DNA from 2 places in the Nonomuraea sp. NPDC050790 genome. Region 2 is predicted to be linked to the other one. Evidence: riboswitches for the same ligand, from Rfam matches in the RefSeq annotation. Region 2 holds a riboswitch; the other holds the start of a gene.
What was found. Region 2 has a riboswitch for S-adenosylmethionine ahead of ACIBEJ_RS42920 (aminotransferase class V-fold PLP-dependent enzyme). Riboswitches for the same ligand answer to the same signal wherever they lie in the genome.
Positions count from the first base shown of each region.

Region 1: it holds a riboswitch for S-adenosylmethionine, as region 2 does, so the genes downstream of both, thrC (threonine synthase) here and ACIBEJ_RS42920 (aminotransferase class V-fold PLP-dependent enzyme) in region 2, are expected to answer to the same signal.

Region 1 is NZ_JBITGF010000023.1:1,241-4,640, reverse strand. Features, by position in the region: gene ACIBEJ_RS51995 (trehalose-6-phosphate synthase) at 2-1,420, opposite strand; gene ACIBEJ_RS51990 (RNA polymerase sigma factor) at 1,451-2,005, shown strand; SAM riboswitch class I at 2,085-2,224, shown strand; gene thrC (threonine synthase) at 2,238-3,400, shown strand, end outside.
Region 2 is NZ_JBITGF010000011.1:69,501-72,900, reverse strand. Features, by position in the region: gene ACIBEJ_RS42930 (cytochrome P450) at 1-357, opposite strand, end outside; gene ACIBEJ_RS42925 (TerC family protein) at 367-1,116, opposite strand; SAM riboswitch class IV at 1,310-1,425, shown strand; gene ACIBEJ_RS42920 (aminotransferase class V-fold PLP-dependent enzyme) at 1,470-2,771, shown strand; gene ACIBEJ_RS42915 (DoxX family protein) at 2,877-3,400, opposite strand, start outside.

The sequences.
Region 1 (3,400 bases), on a different contig from region 2:
ATTAAGTCAGGGCATCGAGCTGCGCCGCAAGCCACTTCTGCGGCGGCAGCGCGGTGGCCGCCGCGGCCAGGCGGGCCACCCTGCCGGTGCGCTCGTCCTCGGGCATGACCAGGGCCGTGCGCAGGGCCTGCGCGGTCTCCAGCACGTCGTACGGGTTGACCACCAGCGCGTCCGCGCCCAGCTCGGCGGCGGCGCCGGCCTCGCGCGAGAGCACCAGGACGCAGCGGGGCGACAGGATCGGGCCCTCCTTGGCCACCAGGTTCATGCCGTCGCGGATCGGGTTGACCAGCAGCACGTCGGCCATCCGGTAGGCGGCCAGGCTGCGCGCGTAGTCGTCGTTGACGTTGAGTATCAGCGGGTCCCAGTCCTCGGTGGCGTACTCGTCCTCGATCTCCTTGGCGCAGCGCTGCACGGCCGCGGTGTACTCGCGGTACTCCGGCAGGTCGTGGCGGCTCGGGTAGGCGAAGGCCAGGTGCACCACGCGGCCGTGCCATTCCGGGTGCGCGGCCAGGAACTCGCGGTAGGCCATCAGCCCGCGCACGATGTTCTTCGACAGCTCGGTGCGGTCGATGCGGACGATCAGCTTCCGGTCGCCGACCTGATCGCGCAGCACCGCCATGTTCGACTCCACGTCCGGCTCGCAGGCCCGCCGCCAGAGCTGCTCGCCGTCGACGCCGAGCGGGTGCACGCCGATCCTGGTCGTGCGGCCCTCGTGGGTGACGCCGCGCGCGTCCGCCCGCGCGCCCAGCAGGGCCACGCAGCAGTCGGTGAACGCCCGCGCCCACCGCTCGGTGAGGAACCCGGCGTGATCGGCGCCCAGGATGCCCTCCAGGACCTCGCGGGCCACCTCGTCGGGCAGCAGCGCGAAGTACTCCGGCGGGGCCCACGGGGTGTGGCTGAAATGGGCGATGCGCAGGTCGGGGCGCTCGGCGCGGAGCATCGCGGGGGTGAGCGTCAGGTGGTAGTCCTGGACCATCACCCGCGCCTCGTGCCCGGCCTCCTCGGCCAGGGCCAGCGCGAAGGCGCCGTTGTAGTCGCGGTAGGACTCCCACTCGCGCTGGAACCTGGTGCCGAAGTGCGGGGCGTTGGGGATGTCGTAGAGCAGATGGTTGACGAACCACAGCGTGGAGTTGGCCACGGCGTTGTAGGCGCGGTGGAAGGTCGCGGGGGCGATGTCCAGCATGCGCAGCGCGCCGGTGTCGTAGCCGGCCTGGTCGAGGCGGCCGCCGGGGGCCTGCCGTACGGCGCTGCGGTCGCCGTCGGAAAGGGCCGCGCAGACCCACAGCACGCCTTCGTCCTTCGCCACGCCGGAAAGTCCGGATACCAGGCCGCCGCCACCGCGTTTCATGGTGAGAACGCCGTCGTCGGAGACGGTGAACGAGACAGGACCGCGGTTCGAGGCGACCAGGACGCTGTTCATTTAACTATCCTCCGCTCATAGGATCCCGCTATGGCGCTTGATGAGCTAACCGAGGAACTGGCCCGCTCCGCAGCCGCTGGAGATCATCGCGCACTCGGCGAGCTCTTGCGGCGGATCGAGCCGGACGTACTACGGCACTGCGCGCGAATCTTGCCCTATCACCAGGACGCGGAGGAGGCCTGCCAGGACACTCTTCTGGCCGTCGCGCGCAACATCGGGCGATTCGAGGGCCGGGCGCGGTTCAGCACGTGGCTGCACATCGTGACGGCCAACTGCGCCCGCACGACCTACCGCTCGCTGAAGCGCAGGGCGGCCGAGCAGAGCTCCGACGAGCTGCCCACGCAGAAGCCGGACGTGGCCAGGGTGAGCGTGATCGCGGGCTCGCGCCTGGACCTGCTCGACGCGATGGAGTCGCTGGAGGCGTCCAAGCCCGACCTGGCGCAGGCGCTGGTGCTGCGCGACATCGTCCAGCTCGACTACAACGAGGTGGCCGAGCAGCTGGGCATCCCGCTCGGCACCGCGAAATCCCGCATCCACCAGGCGCGCAAGTACGTGCAGGGGGTGCTCGGGGAGGACTATCGATGAGACGGATGGTCTCACTGGTCGAGACGGGTGGTCAACCGATCGTCTTGACCAGGTAGAGTCCATTCCGACAACTACATATTGCTCATCCAGAGGGGTGGAGGGACCGGCCCTGCGAAGCCCCGGCAACCCTCCCGGATTGTGACTCGCACCCGCGAGGCCGACCGGGACAAGGTGCCAATTCCGGTCTGCGGTCAAGGTGGCCGCGGGCGAAGATGAGGGAAGGCCTCGCTTCATGTCGCTTGACTTCGGTCCTGCTGTAGCTCTCTCCTGCCGCGAGTGCGGCACCCGCTATGACCTCGGCCCCAGTTTCGCGTGTCTGGAGTGTTTCGGGCCACTCGAAGTGGCCTATGACTTCGGTACGGTGACCCGCTCGCGCATCGAGTCCGGTCCGACCAACATCTGGCGTTACCAGGCGCTCCTGCCCGTCCCCGTCGACGTGGCCGCCAAGCAGAACATGAACCCCGGCTGGACCAAGCTGGTCAAGGCCGGCAACCTCGGCCGGGCGCTCGGCATCAGGTCGCTGCACATCAAGGACGACTCCGGCAACCCCACCCACTCCTTCAAGGACCGGGTGGTGGCCATCGCCGTCGAGGCGGCCCGCAACTTCGGCTTCCACACCCTGTCCTGCTCCTCCACCGGCAACCTGGCCGGCGCGGTCACCGCCGCCGCGGCCAGGGCCGGGCTCGACGCGTGCGTGTTCATCCCCGCCGACCTGGAGCAGGCCAAGATCGCCATGGCCCGCGTGTTCGGCGGCAAGCTCATCGGCATCGAGGGCACCTACGACGAGGTCAACCGCTTCTGCTCCGAGCTCATCGGCGACCCGCTGGGCGACAAGTGGGGCTTCGTCAACGTGAACCTGCGGCCCTACTACGCCGAGGGGTCCAAGACGCTGGCCTACGAGATCGCCGAGCAGCTCGGCTGGAAGCTGCCCGAGCAGATCGTCATCCCGATCGCCTCCGGCTCCCAGCTCACGAAGATCGACAAGGGCTTCAAGGAGCTCGTGGCGCTCGGGCTGGTCGAGGACACGCCGTACAAGGTGTTCGGGGCCCAGGCGCTCGGGTGCTCGCCGGTGTCGGCGGCGTATAAGGCGGGGCACGACGTGGTCCAGCCGGTCAAGCCGGACACCATCGCCAAGTCGCTGGCCATCGGGAACCCGGCTGACGGGCCCTACGTGCTCGACATCGCCCGCCGTACGGGAGGGGCGGTGGAGGACGTCACCGACGCCGAGATCGTCGCGGCCATCAAGCTCCTGGCGTCCACGGAGGGCATCTTCGCCGAGACCGCGGGCGGCGTCACCGTGGGCGTGCTCAAGAAGCTGGTGGAAAACGGCACGCTGGATCCCGAGGCGGAAACAGTGGTGCTGAACACCGGCGACGGCCTCAAGACCCTTGACGC
Region 2 (3,400 bases):
CGCCTGGACGCGGGGCCGTAGCGACTCGACCATCCGCGGGGTGAACGCCTTGGAGACCAGGCGGCGCAGCCGGGTGTGGACGGGCGGCTCCACGTCGAGCATGCCCGCGTTGACCACCCGCCAGAACGGCTCCTGGAAGTCTGGCGGCGCCTCCTGCCCGAACTCCTCGTGCGAGGCGACGTGCAGGTAGGAGCGGCCGAGCCGGCGATCGCGCAGCAGCGCGTTGACGTCGGCGTGACGCGAGACCAGCCACTGGCCGGTCGGCTCGAAGAAGCTAACCGGCGCCTCGCGCCTCAGCTCGGCGTAGACGTCATACGGATGAGCGACGAAATCCGGATTCCAGGGGTCAAAGCGCACCACTTCATCCTACGAGCTGCTGTCCTGGGCTTTCTCCTGGTCGGACTGCTTGGCGTGCCTGCTGCGCATCCTGATGTTGAGCAGCTCGACGATGACCGAGAAGGCCATCGCGAAGTAGATGTAGCCCTTGGAGATGTGCTGGTCAAAGCCCTCCGCGAGCAGCACGACGCCGATCAGCACGAGGAAGGACAGGGCCAGCATCTTGATGCTCGGGTGCTTGTCCACGAAGCGGCTGATCGGGCCGGAGGCGAACAGCATCACCAGCACCGACACGATCACCGCCGCGACCATGACGCCCAGCTCGTTCACCATGCCGACCGCGGTGATGACCGAGTCGAGCGAGAAGACGATGTCCAGGATCATGATCTGCACGATCACCGAGGCGAACGAGGCGACCTTGCGCGGCTTGCCGTCGTCGCCCTTCAGCTCCATGTTGTGGCCGATCTCGGTGACGCTCTTGGCCAGCAGGAACAGGCCACCGAGGATGAGGATCAGGTCACGTCCTGATATTTCATGACCGAAGACCGCGAACAGCGGCTCGGTCAGCTTGACCACCCAGGACAGCGCCAGCAGCAGGAGCAGGCGGCTGATGAGCGCGGCGGCCAGTCCGAGCACCCGGGCCCGGTCACGCTGATGCTCAGGGAGTTTCCCGGCGAGGATCGAGATGAAGATGATGTTGTCGATCCCAAGGACGATCTCCAGGGCGACCAGGGTGAAGAACCCGATCCAGATCTCCGGGTTGCTTACCCAGTCCCACATCTGTCCACCTCCGCTGTCGGAAACTATCTCCCGGTACCAACGACCTAACCCCCGCAGAAGTTCACGATCCTGCTTAGTAGTTCGGATATGACCGTGGCCTGGGATGATCCACCCGCGCGTCATGGTCAACGAAGGGTCGTAGCGGTAAGGGGTTGTCATTTGTGGCCGGGTGTCGCTTATAGTGCTCCGTGTAGGTCATGAGTGCCAGCGACAAGCCCCGGCTAGCTGGCCGGCAACCCTCGCGTCCGCGGCGGGGTGCCCCGGGTGAGGACCTGGTCCGTCACGAGGTGTGGCGGGCAAGCGCGGGCTCCGTGGCGATTCCAGGGGTCCCGACCGACCCCAGGAGGTTCGCCGTGTCCACTCTGACGATCTTCAGCTCCGTTCCGGCCCAGGCCGAGGAGCAGCAGCAGCCCCAGCAGGGCGCCGCCCGCGCCATCCCGGCCGTGCTCGGCGCCGACCTGGAGGTCCCGGTCAAGGGCGGCCGGCTGGTCGGATACGCCAACCTCGACTACGCCGCCAGCGCCCCCTGTCTGGAGCCGGTCAGCGCCGCCGTCAACGCCGCGCTCCCGGCCTACTCCAGCGTGCACCGCGGCGCCGGTTACGCCTCCCAGCTCACCACCGCCCGCTACGAGCAGGCCCGCCACACCGTCCGCGCCTTCGCCGGCGCCCGCCCCGACGACGCGGTCGTCTTCACCCGCAACACCACCGACGCCACGAACCTGCTGGCCGGCGTCCTGCCCGCGGGCACCACCACGGTGGTCTTCGACAGCGAGCACCACGCCTCGCTGCTCCCCTGGAACAAGACGGTACGGCTGGCGCCCCCCGCCTTCCCCGGCGAGGCCGTCCGCCAGGCCGACGAGGCCCTCGCCGCCATCGACGGCCCCAAGCTGCTCGTCGTCACCGCCGCCTCCAACGTCACCGGCGAGCTGTGGCCCATCGCCGCCCTGGCCCACATCGCCCACCGGCACGGCGCCCGCATCCTGGTCGACGCCGCGCAGCTCGTCCCGCACCGCCAGCTCAACCTGACCGCCCTCGACCTGGACTACGTCGTCTTCTCCGGCCACAAGCTGTACGCGCCCTTCGGCGCCGGTGTGCTGATCGGGCGGCGGGACTGGCTGGCGGACGGCGAGCCGTACCTGAAGGGCGGCGGGGCGGTGAAGTCGGTCGGCGCGGACGAGGAGTCCACCGAGTGGCACGACGACCCCGAGCCCCGGCACGAGGCCGGCACCCCGAACGTGATCGGCGCGATCGCGCTGGCGGCGGCGTGCGACGCGCTGAGCGCGACCGGCTGGGCGCCGCTGGTCATCGAGGAGGAGCGGCTGATCGCGCGGCTCCGTGACGGGCTGGCCTCGGTCGAGGGCGTGCGGGAGCTGTCACTGTGGGGCCCCGACCACCCGCGCGTGGGCATCGTCTCCTTCGTCGTGGACGGCTACAGCGCGCGCGAGGTCGCCGAGGCGCTGTCCGGCGAGTACGGCATCGGCGTGCGGGACGGCAAGTTCTGCGCGCACCCGTTCGTGCGGCACCTCCTGGGCACCGCGGACGGCGGCTGCGAGGACGGGACGGCGTCGGCCGTGCGCGCCTCGATCGGCATCGGCACCACGGACGAGCACGTGGACCGGCTCATCACCGCACTGCGCGACCTCACCTCTCGCTAGGCGCCACGTCCCGGCAGGCATCACGTCCCGGCAGGCATCACGTCCCGGCAGGCATCACGTCCCGGCAGGCATCACGTCCCGGCAGGCGTCACGTCCCGGCAGGCGTCACTCCGGCGGTTTCCTCCTCGGCTGGTCGTCGGACATCAGCGCGTCGAGCGCCTTCATGTCGTCGTCGCTCAGGTTCGCGCCGCTGCCCGTCGCGGGCGGCGTCGTGCCTGTCGCGCGCGGCGTCGTGCCCGTCGCGGGCGGCGCGGGCGGCGACGTGGGCGGTGCGGGCGGCGGTGTGGACTGGCGTGGCACGTCGGCGCGCGGCTCGGTCCCGGCCGGAGTCGGCGGAGTCCCGTTCTGGGTCGGAGCCCCGTTCTGGGCTGGGTGGATTCCGTTCTGGGGTGGTTCGGTGTGCGGCGTCTCGCGGACCGTGCGGACGTTCGTGGGCATGGTCGTGGTCGTGCCGCTCCCGGTCGACTCCGGCAGCGTCTGGTCGGCCGCGCGCCTCCTGAGCACCGTTCTGATGATGCCGTCGGCGCTGATCCGCCCCGCCCCCGCGGCCAGCAGGAGCAGGCAGGCCGCGCCCAGCGCGCCCACGAGCTCCCAGCCCATGTTGGTGACGAAGATGCCGTTCTTGCCGT